DNA from 3 places in the Rossellomorea sp. ABR4_004 genome. Region 3 is predicted to be linked to each of the others. Evidence: a T-box and tRNA genes for the amino acid it is inferred to sense, from the RefSeq annotation. Region 3 holds a T-box; the other regions hold tRNA genes.

Region 1 (4,869 bases), on a different contig from region 3:
GAAATGATGAATATGACTCGGTTTTTATCGCATCTGAGATTCAGATGGCATACGTTGAGAATTCACTACAATCGCGTATTACTCGAAGGCTGCTTAGATTGTCAGATCAAAGAGAAATTGAAGGAAAAAATAACGTATCATGAAATGAAGCTGAATAATCTATATTAGTGTGAAAAAACGCCAATCAGAAAAAGAAGCCGCCAACTTACTACCTATAAGTTGGCGGCTTCTTTTTTTATTTAATCCCTGTTGTCCCTAAACAATGAGCCGTGACAACGGACCTGCCCCCTTGTCCCTTAACCATCCGATATTATTCTTAGTTTCAATAAGAGAAGACTCGCTGACATTTAGATAACGTATGTTTTCCTTCCATAAATAGTCAGTTGGAACCCTACCTTCCTGTTCCTCCCGAAATAGATCAAACTGATGATTACTGTAGCGGTAGATCGTGCGATTGGTCCTTTTTCTGGCATTCAAGCCGATGATGAATTTCATGACGGCGCCCCAAAACCCTGTATAGCTCATATTCTTGATAGGGCTGCTTGTAAACTGATGAATCTTCAATCTGCGGCCATTGCGAAAGGTAACGTCGGATTGTACGGATGAAGCCGAATGAACATCACCGGATAAGATGATGCAGTCGCTTTGGTTCCAGGCGGCTATCTGATGAAGTAAGTTACTGAAGCCTTTCCCATTGTACTTCCAGGCTTCTAGATCAAAATTATTTTGTACAGGTAAACCAAACGTCGTGAGGGGGAGCATGTAGTCATGGAGAAAGTTATCGATCAATCCAATTCCATAAAGAGGAGAGGGGGATACCATGATCAGGGATTCTCCTTTGTTCCATCCTGACGCTGCCAGTTTAGTCGAAATCCGGTTCCACCCCTCTCGATGAAGAAGGTTTGGACTATATCGTTCCTCGTCTATCCTTGTACCAACCTTCACAGGCTTTGGTTTATTTACATAACCGCGCTGGGTTCTGGTATCGAGAAAAACGGCTTTCGGGGTAGTGGGTGCGGTATAATGCCAAGAATCATAGTTCCAAAGGGAATGTATCCAGTTGGAGTGGGGGAGGGATCCAGGTTGTAGCGAATCAAAATAGGTTTGCATGGTTTGACCGAAATGGGTAAACGTATCAGGCTCATTCCCCCAACTTTGAAAAAGCCAGTAGGATGACAAACCGTTACTAATGACATGTCTCCCCAATGGAGCGTTCCATACACCCCTTTTCCAATCCTGTGTCAGATTCCAATCATCGGTTATATCATGGTCGTCAAACATCATATAGGTCGGTGTATTGGCTAATACTCTTCTGACAGAGTATAGACCTTCTTCCAGTTTAGTCAGTTCTTTCAACTGCTTTTGATAGCGTGCTTGAAGCTGTCGATATTCCGACTTATGCTCCTTGGTTTCTGGATCTTTAAAGACAAAATAGAATTCATTCTTATCCATTGCTTCTTGAAAGGTTTCGAACATTCCTTCCTTGTGTGCAAGTTCCCATAATGAGGGATTCCACGACAAAATATACATGGCTGCATAATCACTGAAGCTGAACAGATGATTGGCAGCTTTTCTGGACGTGAATTTGCAAAAGTGTTCCGTCATATATTGCCTGCCATTGATCTGCTTAAGTCCCTGCTTAAAAGGATCTTCTTTTAAGCGTGGTTCAATGGAACCAAGGTCTTCTTCTTGTCCCACCAGTTCTTTACCGAACCTTGTGATGATCTTAAATAGGGGATCTGCTACATCATCGGCATATATTTGATCTCCCATTAAAAATAGAGAGGATGGTCTATCGGCATTATTGAAGGTTGACGCAATGGTTTTATCCGCTTGAACCAATACATCTGTTCCAACACCGTGAAGCTTTCGACAGGATCCGTATAGAATATTCGATGTATTTCCTTCGTTCATATAAAAGGTTGGGTATGCGAGATTTTCGTAGACAATCGAGTGTGGATGAGTGGGGGAAAGTAAGTCAAAGCTGCCGAGGTCCAGTGTTTCCGCACTATTTTCAAACAATAAATTGTATCCCAGTAATTTATTAGTAGGAAAGGATCCGGCATGTGGAGATACGTTTATTATACTTATATATAAGTTCTTTCCTGCTTGTACCGTTTTCGTCTTAGTCTCACAGGCTATTCTTTTATAGTCATAAAGATGAGAATGGTCCCCTTGTTTAATCTTGAATAACTCTGCTTTAATATCATACGGCTTGCTCAATGCAATCCAAATAGAAGCTTGTGCAGTCTCCACCCGACGAACAATCGGCCCGCACAGTATCGTTGGAAGCTCCATGAATCCATCACCCCATTTATAATCTATTACCATCGTATTCAACTCCCAAAGAGATGGTGTAAACAAGCTTACACCTGAAAGTCCGTTCCTTATCACTTTAAAGCGAAAGGGACGGACCTCTTTTGGATATCTACATTTGAATTTATTGAGAAATACTAATTTCCAACTACACTATTCTTCATCATCCCTCTAAATTCCAATGCCCAAAGTTGGTTAGATATTAAAACGCTCTATATCTATGTTGATGAAAGAAAACAAGGCCTATCATTAACTGAAATGATGGAAGGAGATTAGTGGGAGTTGATCAATTTCACTAAATAGGGGAGGGATTATGAAAAGTTTTCACGATGAATTAGAAATCAATAATAAAATTGGAGAGATTATTAAATTCACTATTGATATAAACTTTAAATATGTGGTATATTCTTTTTCGGCTTACAAAAATATTAAGCTGAGTATCGTGAAAAAAGTTTTCGTTTTTTTGTTAACTAGAAGTTGACTTCTACGAAATTAGCTGATATAGTTATACATGTCCTTAAGCGGGACGCTTTAACAATACGGCCCATTGGTCAAGCGGTTAAGACACCGCCCTTTCACGGCGGTAACACGGGTTCGAATCCCGTATGGGTCACCAATATGGAGGATTAGCTCAGCTGGGAGAGCATCTGCCTTACAAGCAGAGGGTCGGCGGTTCGATCCCGTCATCCTCCACCAAGTTTCTTTACGAAAGTAAAGTAAACTTCATTTGATTTGCCCGTCAGCAAAATATCTTTCCTTGAACTGCTCTGGTGACCTGGATTCCCAATAAGTAGTTTTCATCTGAAATTAAACATGCCGGTGTAGCTCAACTGGTAGAGCAACTGACTTGTAATCAGTAGGTTGGGGGTTCAAGTCCTCTTGCCGGCACCATTTGGTTTTTTACAATAAAGATGAGCCATTAGCTCAGTTGGTAGAGCATCTGACTTTTAATCAGAGGGTCGAAGGTTCGAGTCCTTCATGGCTCACCAAAGATTTTCGTGAATGCGAAATATCTGAATTTTTTTATGCGGGTGTGGCGGAATTGGCAGACGCACCAGACTTAGGATCTGGCGCCGCAAGGCGTGGGGGTTCAAGTCCCTTCACCCGCACCATTTATTTGCGGAAGTAGTTCAGTGGTAGAACACCACCTTGCCAAGGTGGGGGTCGCGGGTTCGAATCCCGTCTTCCGCTCCAGACTTGCCGGGGTGGCGGAACTGGCAGACGCACAGGACTTAAAATCCTGCGGTAGGTGACTACCGTACCGGTTCGATTCCGGTCCTCGGCACCAAAGTTTTTTGCTTCAGCAAAATAACTTTCCTTGCTTAGTGTTTAATGAATTGTTTAGCGCCCGTAGCTCAATTGGATAGAGCGTTTGACTACGGATCAAAAGGTTAGGGGTTCGACTCCTCTCGGGCGCGCCATATATTTCGGGAAGTAGCTCAGCTTGGTAGAGCACTTGGTTTGGGACCAAGGGGTCGCAGGTTCGAATCCTGTCTTCCCGACCACCTTATTTGGGGCCTTAGCTCAGCTGGGAGAGCGCCTGCTTTGCACGCAGGAGGTCAGCGGTTCGATCCCGCTAGGCTCCACCAGGTTTTTTACGAGAGTAAACAAACCTCATTGAATCTTGCTTGATCAAGGTTCATATTGAATAGTAAACGTTTCGTGGCGGTGTAGCTCAGCTGGCTAGAGCGTACGGTTCATACCCGTGAGGTCGGGGGTTCGATCCCCTCCGCCGCTATTACTAAATACATGACGCACGATTATAAGGACCCTTAGCTCAGTTGGTTAGAGCAGACGGCTCATAACCGTCCGGTCGTAGGTTCGAGTCCTACAGGGTCCATTATACACGGAGGAATACCCAAGTCCGGCTGAAGGGATCGGTCTTGAAAACCGACAGGGGTGTAACAGCCCGCGGGGGTTCGAATCCCCCTTCCTCCTCCATATTTACCTTTACAATATTTATATCGTCGCGGGGTGGAGCAGTTCGGTAGCTCGTCGGGCTCATAACCCGAAGGTCGCAGGTTCAAATCCTGTCCCCGCAATACCATTTTTGACTCATTTTATGATTAGGCCATTACTAATTCTTGATGAGTCGCGCATGGATAGTTATTTTCGCTATCGCGAGGTAATGAAACCTATTTTACTGACGCAAAAAGCTTTGGTCCGGTAGTTCAGTTGGTTAGAATGCCTGCCTGTCACGCAGGAGGTCGCGGGTTCGAGTCCCGTCCGGACCGCCATTTTCAATTACTTAGTAATAAGAAGTTGGTAATTTGATAATTTAATCTTCTATATAATATGGCTCAGTAGCTCAGTTGGTAGAGCAATGGACTGAAAATCCATGTGTCGGCGGTTCGATTCCGTCCTGAGCCACCATTTATACTTAAGAGCCTTTAAGTATTTCTTTTATTTGGAGGGGTAGCGAAGTGGCTAAACGCGGCGGACTGTAAATCCGCTCCTTCGGGTTCGGCAGTTCGAATCTGCCCCCCTCCACCATTTTTAAATAAAACTCTCTATTATATAGGGGCATAGTTTAACGGTAGAACGAAGGTCTCC
Region 2 (4,869 bases), on a different contig from region 3:
CCGTAGTCGAAAGGGAAACAGCCCAGACCACCAGCTAAGGTCCCAAAGTATACGTTAAGTGGAAAAGGATGTGGAGTTGCTTAGACAACCAGGATGTTGGCTTAGAAGCAGCCACCATTTAAAGAGTGCGTAATAGCTCACTGGTCGAGTGACTCTGCGCCGAAAATGTACCGGGGCTAAACGTATCACCGAAGCTGTGGATTGACACCTCTAGGTGTCAGTGGTAGGAGAGCGTTCTAAGGACTGCGAAGCTAGACCGTAAGGACTGGTGGAGTGCTTAGAAGTGAGAATGCCGGTATGAGTAGCGAAAGATGGGTGAGAATCCCATCCACCGAATGCCTAAGGTTTCCTGAGGAAGGCTCGTCCGCTCAGGGTTAGTCGGGACCTAAGTCGAGGCCGATAGGCGTAGACGATGGACAACAGGTTGATATTCCTGTACCACCTCTTTTCCGTTTGAGCAATGGGGGGACGCAGGAGGATAGGGTAAGCGCACTGCTGGATATGTGCGTCTAAGCAGTTAGGCTGATGATGAGGCAAATCCCATCATCGCATAAGGCTGAGCTGTGATAGCGAGCGAATTATAGTAGCGAAGTTCCTGATTCCACACTGCCAAGAAAAGCCTCTAGCGAGGAAAAAGGTGCCCGTACCGCAAACCGACACAGGTAGGCGAGGAGAGAATCCTAAGGTGAGCGAGAGAACTCTCGTTAAGGAACTCGGCAAAATGACCCCGTAACTTCGGGAGAAGGGGTGCTCTGGTAGGGTGCAAGCCCGAGAGAGCCGCAGTGAATAGGCCCAGGCGACTGTTTAGCAAAAACACAGGTCTCTGCGAAGCCGTAAGGCGAAGTATAGGGGCTGACGCCTGCCCGGTGCTGGAAGGTTAAGAGGAGTGCTTAGCGCAAGCGAAGGTGCGAATCGAAGCCCCAGTAAACGGCGGCCGTAACTATAACGGTCCTAAGGTAGCGAAATTCCTTGTCGGGTAAGTTCCGACCCGCACGAAAGGCGTAACGATCTGGGCACTGTCTCAACGAGAGACTCGGTGAAATTATAGTACCTGTGAAGATGCAGGTTACCCGCGACAGGACGGAAAGACCCCGTGGAGCTTTACTGTAGCCTGATATTGAATTTTGGTACAGCTTGTACAGGATAGGTAGGAGCCTTGGAAGCCGGAGCGCCAGCTTCGGTGGAGGCATCGGTGGGATACTACCCTGGCTGTATTGAAATTCTAACCCGCGCCCCTTATCGGGGTGGGAGACAGTGTCAGGTGGGCAGTTTGACTGGGGCGGTCGCCTCCTAAAGAGTAACGGAGGCGCCCAAAGGTTCCCTCAGAATGGTTGGAAATCATTCGCAGAGTGTAAAGGCACAAGGGAGCTTGACTGCGAGACCTACAAGTCGAGCAGGGACGAAAGTCGGGCTTAGTGATCCGGTGGTTCCGCATGGAAGGGCCATCGCTCAACGGATAAAAGCTACCCCGGGGATAACAGGCTTATCTCCCCCAAGAGTCCACATCGACGGGGAGGTTTGGCACCTCGATGTCGGCTCATCGCATCCTGGGGCTGTAGTCGGTCCCAAGGGTTGGGCTGTTCGCCCATTAAAGCGGTACGCGAGCTGGGTTCAGAACGTCGTGAGACAGTTCGGTCCCTATCCGTCGTGGGCGCAGGAAATTTGAGAGGAGCTGTCCTTAGTACGAGAGGACCGGGATGGACGCACCGCTGGTGTACCAGTTGTCTTGCCAAAGGCATCGCTGGGTAGCTATGTGCGGAAGGGATAAGTGCTGAAAGCATCTAAGCATGAAGCCCCCCTCGAGATGAGATTTCCCATCACGTATGTGAGTAAGATCCCTAGAAGATGACTAGGTAGATAGGTCAGAGATGGAAGCATGGCGACATGTGGAGTTGACTGATACTAATCGATCGAGGACTTAACCACACTATAAAGCGGAGGCGGCTTGAACAGAGACGACAAGCATTTCTGGGCAATCAGAAGAGGGTGCCTTTTACCCTCAGCTGATTGAACTGAAATGACCTCGAGTCTCTAGCCGCCGGAGCTGGAATGGTATCTGCTTGAAGAAGTAGGTGCAACAATTGGTCGATATTCGGCTTTCTTGACATCAATTCTTTATCTAGTTTTCAGGGAATAAATTTTATACGAAAATATAAAAAAGCCTTGAAAAATTATATCTACACGATATAATAATACTTGTCCTTAAAAAAGAGACAAGAAATAGTCTGGTGACAATGGCGAAGAGGTCACACCCGTTCCCATGCCGAACACGGAAGTTAAGCTCTTCAGCGCCGATGGTAGTTGGGGGATCTCCCCCTGTGAGAGTAGGACGTCGCCAGGCTTTATATTTTGGAGGATTAGCTCAGCTGGGAGAGCATCTGCCTTACAAGCAGAGGGTCGGCGGTTCGATCCCGTCATCCTCCACCAAGTTTTTTTACGAAAGTAAAATAAACTTCATTTTATTTTTGCGTCAACAAAATATCTCTCCTTAAATTTTCTTATATGAAAACCAATCATACATGCCGGTGTAGCTCAACTGGTAGAGCAACTGACTTGTAATCAGTAGGTTGGGGGTTCAAGTCCTCTTGCCGGCACCATTTTGGTCTTAATATCATCTTTATTAAGATGAGCCATTAGCTCAGTTGGTAGAGCATCTGACTTTTAATCAGAGGGTCGAAGGTTCGAGTCCTTCATGGCTCACCAAAGATTTTTGCACAGCAAAATATCTTACCATTTATATCATGCGGGTGTGGCGGAATTGGCAGACGCACCAGACTTAGGATCTGGCGCCGCAAGGCGTGGGGGTTCAAGTCCCTTCACCCGCACCATTCATTTTGCGGAAGTAGTTCAGTGGTAGAACACCACCTTGCCAAGGTGGGGGTCGCGGGTTCGAATCCCGTCTTCCGCTCCAGAAGATTTTATGCCGGGGTGGCGGAACTGGCAGACGCACAGGACTTAAAATCCTGCGGTAGGTGACTACCGTACCGGTTCGATTCCGGTCCTCGGCACCAAAGATTTTTGCGCTAGCAAAAAATCTTTCCTTGATTTGCACCAGCAGATAAGGAAAAATAATAAAATTATGCGCCCGTAGCTCAATTGGATAGAGCGTTTGACTACGGATCAAAAGGTTAGGGGTTCGACTCCTCTCGGGCGCGCCATATTATCGGGAAGTAGCTCAGCTTGGTAGAGCACTTGGTTTGGGACCAAGGGGTCGCAGGTTCGAATCCTGTCTTCCCGACCACTTCTTGGGGCCTTAGCTCAGCTGGGAGAGCGCCTGCTTTGCACGCAGGAGGTCAGCGGTTCGATCCCGCTAGGCTCCACCAATTTTTCTGTGAAAGCAGAATCAACATTGATTTTCGAGAAATCATCTATCAATTAATTTGATAAAAAATGTATCTTGGCGGTGTAGCTCAGCTGGCTAGAGCGTACGGTTCATACCCGTGAGGTCGGGGGTTCGATCCCCTCCGCCGCTACCAATAGGGACCTTTAGCTCAGTTGGTTAGAGCAGACGGCTCATAACCGTCCGGTCGTAGGTTCGAGTCCTACAAGGTCCACCAAGTACCATTTCAATACGGAGGAATACCCAAGTCCGGCTGAAGGGATCGGTCTTGAAAACCGACAGGGGTGTCAAAGCCCGCAGGGGTTCGAATCCCCTTTCCTCCTCCATTTTCTCTTTAAATCTTATATCGTCGCGGGGTGGAGCAGTTCGGTAGCTCGTCGGGCTCATAACCCGAAGGTCGCAGGTTCAAATCCTGTCCCCGCAATACCATTTTTGACTCGGTTTTATAAAGGGTTATCAATAATCCTTTATGAGTCACGCATGGATAGTTATTTTGACTAACGTCAAGGTAATGAAACCTATTTTGCTTACGCAAAAAGCTTTGGTCCGGTAGTTCAGTTGGTTAGAATGCCTGCCTGTCACGCAGGAGGTCGCGGGTTCGAGTCCCGTCCGGACCGCCATTTTCTTTTTATAAGATGATGGTTCATAATTGAATACTTTACTTCAAGTAAGGCTCAGTAGCTCAGTTGGTAGAGCAATGGACTGAAAATCCATGTGTCGGCGGTTCGATTCCGTCCTGAGCCACCATTTTCTATTTGAAGACATTATGGCGATTGTGGCGAAGTGGTTAACGCACCTGATTGTGGTTCAGGCATTCGTGGGTTCGATTCCCATCAGTCGCCCCATATTCTCTTATATAAATCGTGCGGGTGTAGTTTAGTGGTAAAACCTCAGCCTTCCAAGCTGATGATGAGGGTTCGATTCCCTTCACCCGCTCCAATTATTACTCTTAATGGGCCTATAGCTCAGCTGGTTAGAGCGCACGCCTGATAAGCGTGAGGTCGGTGGTTCGAGTCCACTTAGGCCCACCATTTCATTATTCCGCAGTAGCTCAGTGGTAGAGCTATCGGCTGTTAACCGATCGGTCGCAAGTTCGAATCTTGCCTGCGGAGCCAATCATATGGGGAAGTACTCAAGTGGCTGAAGAGGCGCCCCTGCTAAGGGTGTAGGTCGGGCAACCGGCGCGAGGGTTCAAATCCCTCCTTCTCCGCCATATTATGGCCCATTGGTCAAGCGGTTAAGACACCGCCCTTTCACGGCGGTAACACGGGTTCGAATCCCGTATGGGTCATCTGAAAAAAGACTATCATTTTTGATAGTCTTTTTTTGTTATACAAAGTAGAATGGGTGGTCATTTTATTAAAAATAAACTAATAACACAACTAAATGAAGCAATTTAATTGAAAATGTAGTCGGGATTGGGACTATAATTGCGGTTTTACATAAGAAAGCATGTTACTACTTCTGTAAGAGGGATATATTATCGACATTGCTCGCTTTATTATCGACTTTCCAACATATATTATCGA
Region 3 (4,869 bases):
TGATTTGAAAAGAAAAATCCATCTTTAGGTTCCCCCATCTTTATTTATGTAAATGAAATGGCCATGATCAAAGTCTTGTCTCTTCATGGTTGATCAGCGTTCCCCACTTCTCACCTGAGCATATTTTCTCCATGATTCCTGCCTGGTCAAAGTTAAATATGTGTACAGGGAGTTTATAGTCCCTTGCTAACAGTAGAGCTGATTGATCCATGACTTTAATATTATTCGTTACAACGTCATCGTAATTTAAATTATGGTACATCTTCGCCTTTTTATCCCGTTTAGGGTCACATGTGAAAACACCATCAACTCCCTGCTTTGCTACAAGGATGGCCTCACTATTCGTTTCGATGGCTCTCTGAACGCTAGGGTAATCAGTCGTTACGAAGGGTTGGCCGTTTCCTCCACCAAATATGACAATGTATCCTTTGTCAAGATGGTGAACGGCACGAAGGCGAATATATGGTTCGGCAACCGTTGATACAGGGATAGAAGTCATCACTCGAACTTCTTTGTCGGTCTTACTTTTCAACACACCTCTAAGCATTAAACTGTTGATGATGGTTCCGAGAGTTCCGATACTATCCGCTTCTACTCGCTCTATTCCCCAAGTATCTGCCAGACTTCCTCGAAATATATTGCCACCGCCCACAACTAAGGAAACTTCAATTCCCATATTGACGATTGACATGATTTCGCCTGCAATGTGATCAAGCTCTTCAGTGCCAAAATTATTTCCTTCCTTATCCGCCAACGCTCCACCACTTAATTTAATTAACACACGCTTGTATCTCATCACTATTCCTCCCCTGGACATAAAAAAAGAACTAAAAAGGGAATGACTACCCTTTTAGTTCTTTTTATAGGAGAAGAAATGCTGAAATATGATTGACGATTGATTAACATAGCTTCTCCCCCTCTCGCACTATTCAGAATTTTCCTTTTCTCATTATATAGAAAATACAGGAAATATTCAAGGGATGTTTCATTTAATTCGCCTTACTACTCAAGTCGTTTACCTCTTCTTTTAATTTCGCTATAACCTCCCTTATCTTCAACATACCTACATTTCCTTCCTTCCTCTTACGTAACGAAATAGTATCACACTCGACCTCCTTATCTCCTATTACCATCATATAAGGAACTTTTTGCATCTCTGCTTCTCTGATTTTCAGACCGACTTTTTCTACACGATCATCGACTTCTACCCTAAACCCTTCACTTTCTAATTGAGACTTCACATGTTGAGCATATTGGAAATGTGTGTCGGAAATCGGAAGAATTTTGACCTGATGGGGAGCTAACCAAAGAGGAAAATCTCCTCCAAAATGTTCAATGATGATTGCCATAAAGCGTTCGATCGAACCGTAAATCGCTCGATGAATCATAATCGGTCTGACTGTCCCATTGTTTTCCCCGATATATTCACACTCAAATTTTTCAGGCATTTGGAAATCAAGTTGAACTGTTCCACATTGCCAGCTTCTCCCAATGACATCCAATAGATGAAAGTCTATTTTTGGCCCGTAGAAAGCACCGTCTCCTTTATTAACATGATAATTGACTCCTCTCTCTTTCAACACACCTTCCAAATCTCCTTCAGCTTGATCCCATAATTCAACGGAGCCCATAAAATCTTCCGGTCGAGTCGAAAGCTCAACTTTATAGTCAAACCCGAATTTGCTATAGAAAAGATCGATAAGATCCAATACGTTATGAAGCTCCGACCGAATTTGATCTTCCCTTACAAATAGATGAGCATCATCTTGAGTGAAGGAACGGACTCTCAATAATCCACTTAATGAACCCGACAGCTCATGCCGATGGACTAATCCCAATTCACCGTATCGAAGGGGTAACTCCCTATAACTTCTTCTTTTACTTTTATAGATTAAGACTGCTCCCGGACAACTCATTGGCTTTATCGCATATTTCTGATCATCTACCTCTGAGAAATACATATTCTCATGGTAATGATCCCAGTGACCTGACTTTTCCCATAGCTCCTGCTTCATCATAATGGGAGTTCTAATCTCCTGGTATCCAGCTTTTCGATGTTCCCTCTTCCAAAATTCCTCTAACTCATTTCGTAATAGCATCCCTTTCGGTAAATAAAAGGGCATGCCGGGTGCCTCCTCCATCGATACAAATAGCTCCAACTCCTGACCTAATTTCCTGTGATTTCGTTTTTCCACTTCAGATTGAATTGACATTTTGTTTCCTCCTAATCAATTTTTTTATATAAAAAACCGCATTCATCCCTGTCAAGGGACGAATGCGGTCGTGGTACCACCCTAATTCCGAAGTGCTAAACTAAAGCCCTCCGCTCAAAGCTGATAACGGTTTTCCCGATTATGGATACTGACATTTCACCATAATAGCTCCGAGGTGGTAAATCACTTCCTTTTCTTCAGGGCTTTCAGCCATGTGACCCTGTTCTCTGGTAAGAAATACAAGAAATGATTCGTGTCCTCTTCATCACTTTATTATACAATTAATAAAAAAACCGCACCCATCCCTAACCAAGGGACGAGTGCGGTCGTGGTTCCACCCTAATTCAGAAGTGTAAGATATTACTCTTCGCTTAAGTAAGATAACGGTTTTCCCGATTATGGATACTGGCATTTCACCATAATAGCTCCGAGGTGGTAAATCATTCATTTCTCTTCAGGGCTCTCAGCCGGTGACCCTGCTCTCTGATCAAGAAAAAACGGAATGAATCATGTCCTCATCTTTGCTTTCGTATAGTATATTCAATTTAGAATAAATTTGTTATTGAAATTATATGGTAGTATTTTCTAACTGTCAAGAGTGTTTAAATATAAACAAGGAAAATAATCGCGACTAGAACAAGCCGGTAGATCGCAAAAGGTATTAGCTTGATTTTATTAATCACCTTCAGAAAAAAGTGTATCGACAGATAAGCAAATAGAAACGCACTTAAGAATCCAACCAATAGAAACGGTAAAAACTCAGGGGTAAAATACATCCAGTTCTTCATAAGAGAAAGCGAACTTGCTCCCAACATTATCGGAACCGCCATAATGAATGTGAAATCTGATGCTGCCCGGTAGCTTAATCCAAGTAAAACTCCTCCAGAAATGGTCGATCCCGACCGGGAAAAACCTGGCCATAATGATAAGCATTGAATAAGCCCGATCACCAGCGCTTTTTTATGTGTTATCTGATCCACATTCTCCACTGTGACGATCTTGGGACGATACAAATCCGCTGCAATCATGAGGAAAGCACCGATTGTTAAACCCGCCAGAACCGTATTTAGTGAAAAAAGATGCTCATCGATATAATCCTCAAATAACAAGCCTAGAATCACTGCAGGAATCAATCCAGCCAGTATATGGGTCAATTTTAAATTGGACGATTTATTTGCGGTACGGTGATTAAATCCGAGTAATTCTTTAAATCTCTCTTTAAATACAATGACAACTGCTAAAATTGAGCCTAGTTGGATCACAACTTTGAATGTATTTGCCGGATATTTACCCAATACTTCTTTCGATTGAATCCATAAATCGTCTACTACTATCATATGGCCAGTGGAAGATACAGGCGCAAACTCCGTTAACCCTTCGACCATACCCAATATAAATGCTTTTATTAACAAGATGAAGTCCATTTATCATTTCTCCTCTATCGTTTAATCATGTTGTCAATATGACTAAGATGAAAGATAGTTGGAGTGGTATTTCACGATGACCCCAAACCCGGTTGAATCCCCACGATAATGGGAAAATAGTCCGTCATTGGAAAGAGTGGGAGGAAATTGAGGCAGACTTCTATTAAAAGGCATTCTGCTTTTATCTTCTATTTTTTTCATCACAAGAGAAGGAGTTAATGAAAAAGAATCATCGTCAAGATAGGCAATCTGAGCTTGATCCTGAATGACTTCTTCTCCCCTATGAGTCTGAATATCGTATATCTGCTGGAAACATCCAAACGTGCAAATTAGCACAAGCAACATGGTTTTCATCACTCTCTTCCCCCTCTATCGTGATAATCTAGCTTATCATACTATAACCGCCAGGGGACGACAATAAGGAAATGTACGCTACTTATCAGAGCACTTCCAATATATTATTAGTCTGAATGTTCACGAAAAGAGCCTAATTCAATTTTCAGTTTTAAATCAATAAAAAGCACAGTATAGGGACTTCCCTCCACTGCGCTTTCTCTCATGTCTAATGAATATCTTTCTTCTTAAACCTCCCACCTCTTACCTCTGCTATATCAGCAATGGCAAGAAAGGCGGATGGATCATGTTCTGCAACGATGTCTTTCAGTTTCGCTTCCTCCAGACGAGTGATGACGCAGAATATCACTTTCTTATCATCTCCTGAAAAAGCACCTTCACCATTCAAATAGGTCACTCCTCTCCCCAGTCGGTGTAAGAGGGCATCACCGATTTCCTTGTGGTTTTCACTTATGATCCAAACCGATTTGGATTCATCCAGTCCTTTAATCGTAATATCTATCATTTTAAAAGCTACGTAATAGGCCAGAAGTGAATACATTGCTCTATCCCAGCTAAATACAAATCCGGCGGAAGCCAAAATGAACAGATTGACGAACATGATGATTTCACCGACAGAGAAGGGCAGCTTTTTACTTGATAAAATAGCAAGGATTTCCGTTCCATCAAGAGATCCGCCGTAACGAATGACCATACCCACTCCTATTCCCAGAACGATCCCTCCAAATAAAGAAGCCAGCAGAATGTCCTGGGTGAAGGCAGCTACCGGATGAAGAAATGTAGTTGAAATCGATAGTATGATAATTCCGTATAGTGTAGAGAATGCGAAGGTTTTTCCGATTTGTTTATAACCTATGAAGAAAAAGGGGATGTTAAGG

The links. The T-box of region 3 lies ahead of thrS (threonine--tRNA ligase). A T-box ahead of a tRNA ligase gene usually reads a tRNA of that ligase, here a tRNA-Thr.
Region 1: it has a tRNA-Thr gene. The T-box ahead of thrS (threonine--tRNA ligase) is inferred to sense a tRNA for this amino acid. The anticodon was not compared.
Region 2: it has a tRNA-Thr gene. The T-box ahead of thrS (threonine--tRNA ligase) is inferred to sense a tRNA for this amino acid. The anticodon was not compared.

What each region holds. Positions count from the first base shown of each region.
Region 1 is NZ_JBSWVM010000001.1:1,908,328-1,913,196, reverse strand. Features, by position in the region: gene ACXAF2_RS09870 (metallophosphoesterase family protein) at 256-2,331, opposite strand; tRNA gene ACXAF2_RS09865 (tRNA-Glu) at 2,858-2,932, shown strand; tRNA gene ACXAF2_RS09860 (tRNA-Val) at 2,937-3,012, shown strand; tRNA gene ACXAF2_RS09855 (tRNA-Thr) at 3,132-3,207, shown strand; tRNA gene ACXAF2_RS09850 (tRNA-Lys) at 3,230-3,305, shown strand; tRNA gene ACXAF2_RS09845 (tRNA-Leu) at 3,344-3,428, shown strand; tRNA gene ACXAF2_RS09840 (tRNA-Gly) at 3,436-3,510, shown strand; tRNA gene ACXAF2_RS09835 (tRNA-Leu) at 3,516-3,604, shown strand; tRNA gene ACXAF2_RS09830 (tRNA-Arg) at 3,661-3,737, shown strand; tRNA gene ACXAF2_RS09825 (tRNA-Pro) at 3,745-3,821, shown strand; tRNA gene ACXAF2_RS09820 (tRNA-Ala) at 3,830-3,905, shown strand; tRNA gene ACXAF2_RS09815 (tRNA-Met) at 3,981-4,054, shown strand; tRNA gene ACXAF2_RS09810 (tRNA-Ile) at 4,083-4,156, shown strand; tRNA gene ACXAF2_RS09805 (tRNA-Ser) at 4,165-4,257, shown strand; tRNA gene ACXAF2_RS09800 (tRNA-Met) at 4,285-4,358, shown strand; tRNA gene ACXAF2_RS09795 (tRNA-Asp) at 4,477-4,553, shown strand; tRNA gene ACXAF2_RS09790 (tRNA-Phe) at 4,614-4,689, shown strand; tRNA gene ACXAF2_RS09785 (tRNA-Tyr) at 4,726-4,809, shown strand; tRNA gene ACXAF2_RS09780 (tRNA-Trp) at 4,836-4,869, shown strand, end outside.
Region 2 is NZ_JBSWVM010000001.1:1,423,340-1,428,208, reverse strand. Features, by position in the region: rRNA gene ACXAF2_RS07570 (23S ribosomal RNA) at 1-1,926, shown strand, start outside; rRNA gene rrf (5S ribosomal RNA) at 2,225-2,341, shown strand; tRNA gene ACXAF2_RS07560 (tRNA-Val) at 2,352-2,427, shown strand; tRNA gene ACXAF2_RS07555 (tRNA-Thr) at 2,522-2,597, shown strand; tRNA gene ACXAF2_RS07550 (tRNA-Lys) at 2,628-2,703, shown strand; tRNA gene ACXAF2_RS07545 (tRNA-Leu) at 2,744-2,828, shown strand; tRNA gene ACXAF2_RS07540 (tRNA-Gly) at 2,837-2,911, shown strand; tRNA gene ACXAF2_RS07535 (tRNA-Leu) at 2,923-3,011, shown strand; tRNA gene ACXAF2_RS07530 (tRNA-Arg) at 3,082-3,158, shown strand; tRNA gene ACXAF2_RS07525 (tRNA-Pro) at 3,165-3,241, shown strand; tRNA gene ACXAF2_RS07520 (tRNA-Ala) at 3,248-3,323, shown strand; tRNA gene ACXAF2_RS07515 (tRNA-Met) at 3,400-3,476, shown strand; tRNA gene ACXAF2_RS07510 (tRNA-Ile) at 3,481-3,557, shown strand; tRNA gene ACXAF2_RS07505 (tRNA-Ser) at 3,574-3,666, shown strand; tRNA gene ACXAF2_RS07500 (tRNA-Met) at 3,691-3,764, shown strand; tRNA gene ACXAF2_RS07495 (tRNA-Asp) at 3,884-3,960, shown strand; tRNA gene ACXAF2_RS07490 (tRNA-Phe) at 4,012-4,087, shown strand; tRNA gene ACXAF2_RS07485 (tRNA-His) at 4,110-4,185, shown strand; tRNA gene ACXAF2_RS07480 (tRNA-Gly) at 4,206-4,279, shown strand; tRNA gene ACXAF2_RS07475 (tRNA-Ile) at 4,295-4,371, shown strand; tRNA gene ACXAF2_RS07470 (tRNA-Asn) at 4,381-4,455, shown strand; tRNA gene ACXAF2_RS07465 (tRNA-Ser) at 4,463-4,553, shown strand; tRNA gene ACXAF2_RS07460 (tRNA-Glu) at 4,560-4,631, shown strand.
Region 3 is NZ_JBSWVM010000003.1:64,560-69,428, forward strand. Features, by position in the region: gene ACXAF2_RS17405 (GNAT family N-acetyltransferase) at 1-22, opposite strand, end outside; gene pyrH (UMP kinase) at 68-796, opposite strand; gene thrS (threonine--tRNA ligase) at 990-2,213, opposite strand; T-box leader at 2,265-2,488, opposite strand; T-box leader at 2,523-2,744, opposite strand; gene ACXAF2_RS17420 (undecaprenyl-diphosphate phosphatase) at 2,816-3,637, opposite strand; gene ACXAF2_RS17425 (hypothetical protein) at 3,680-3,994, opposite strand; gene ACXAF2_RS17430 (YitT family protein) at 4,200-4,869, opposite strand, start outside.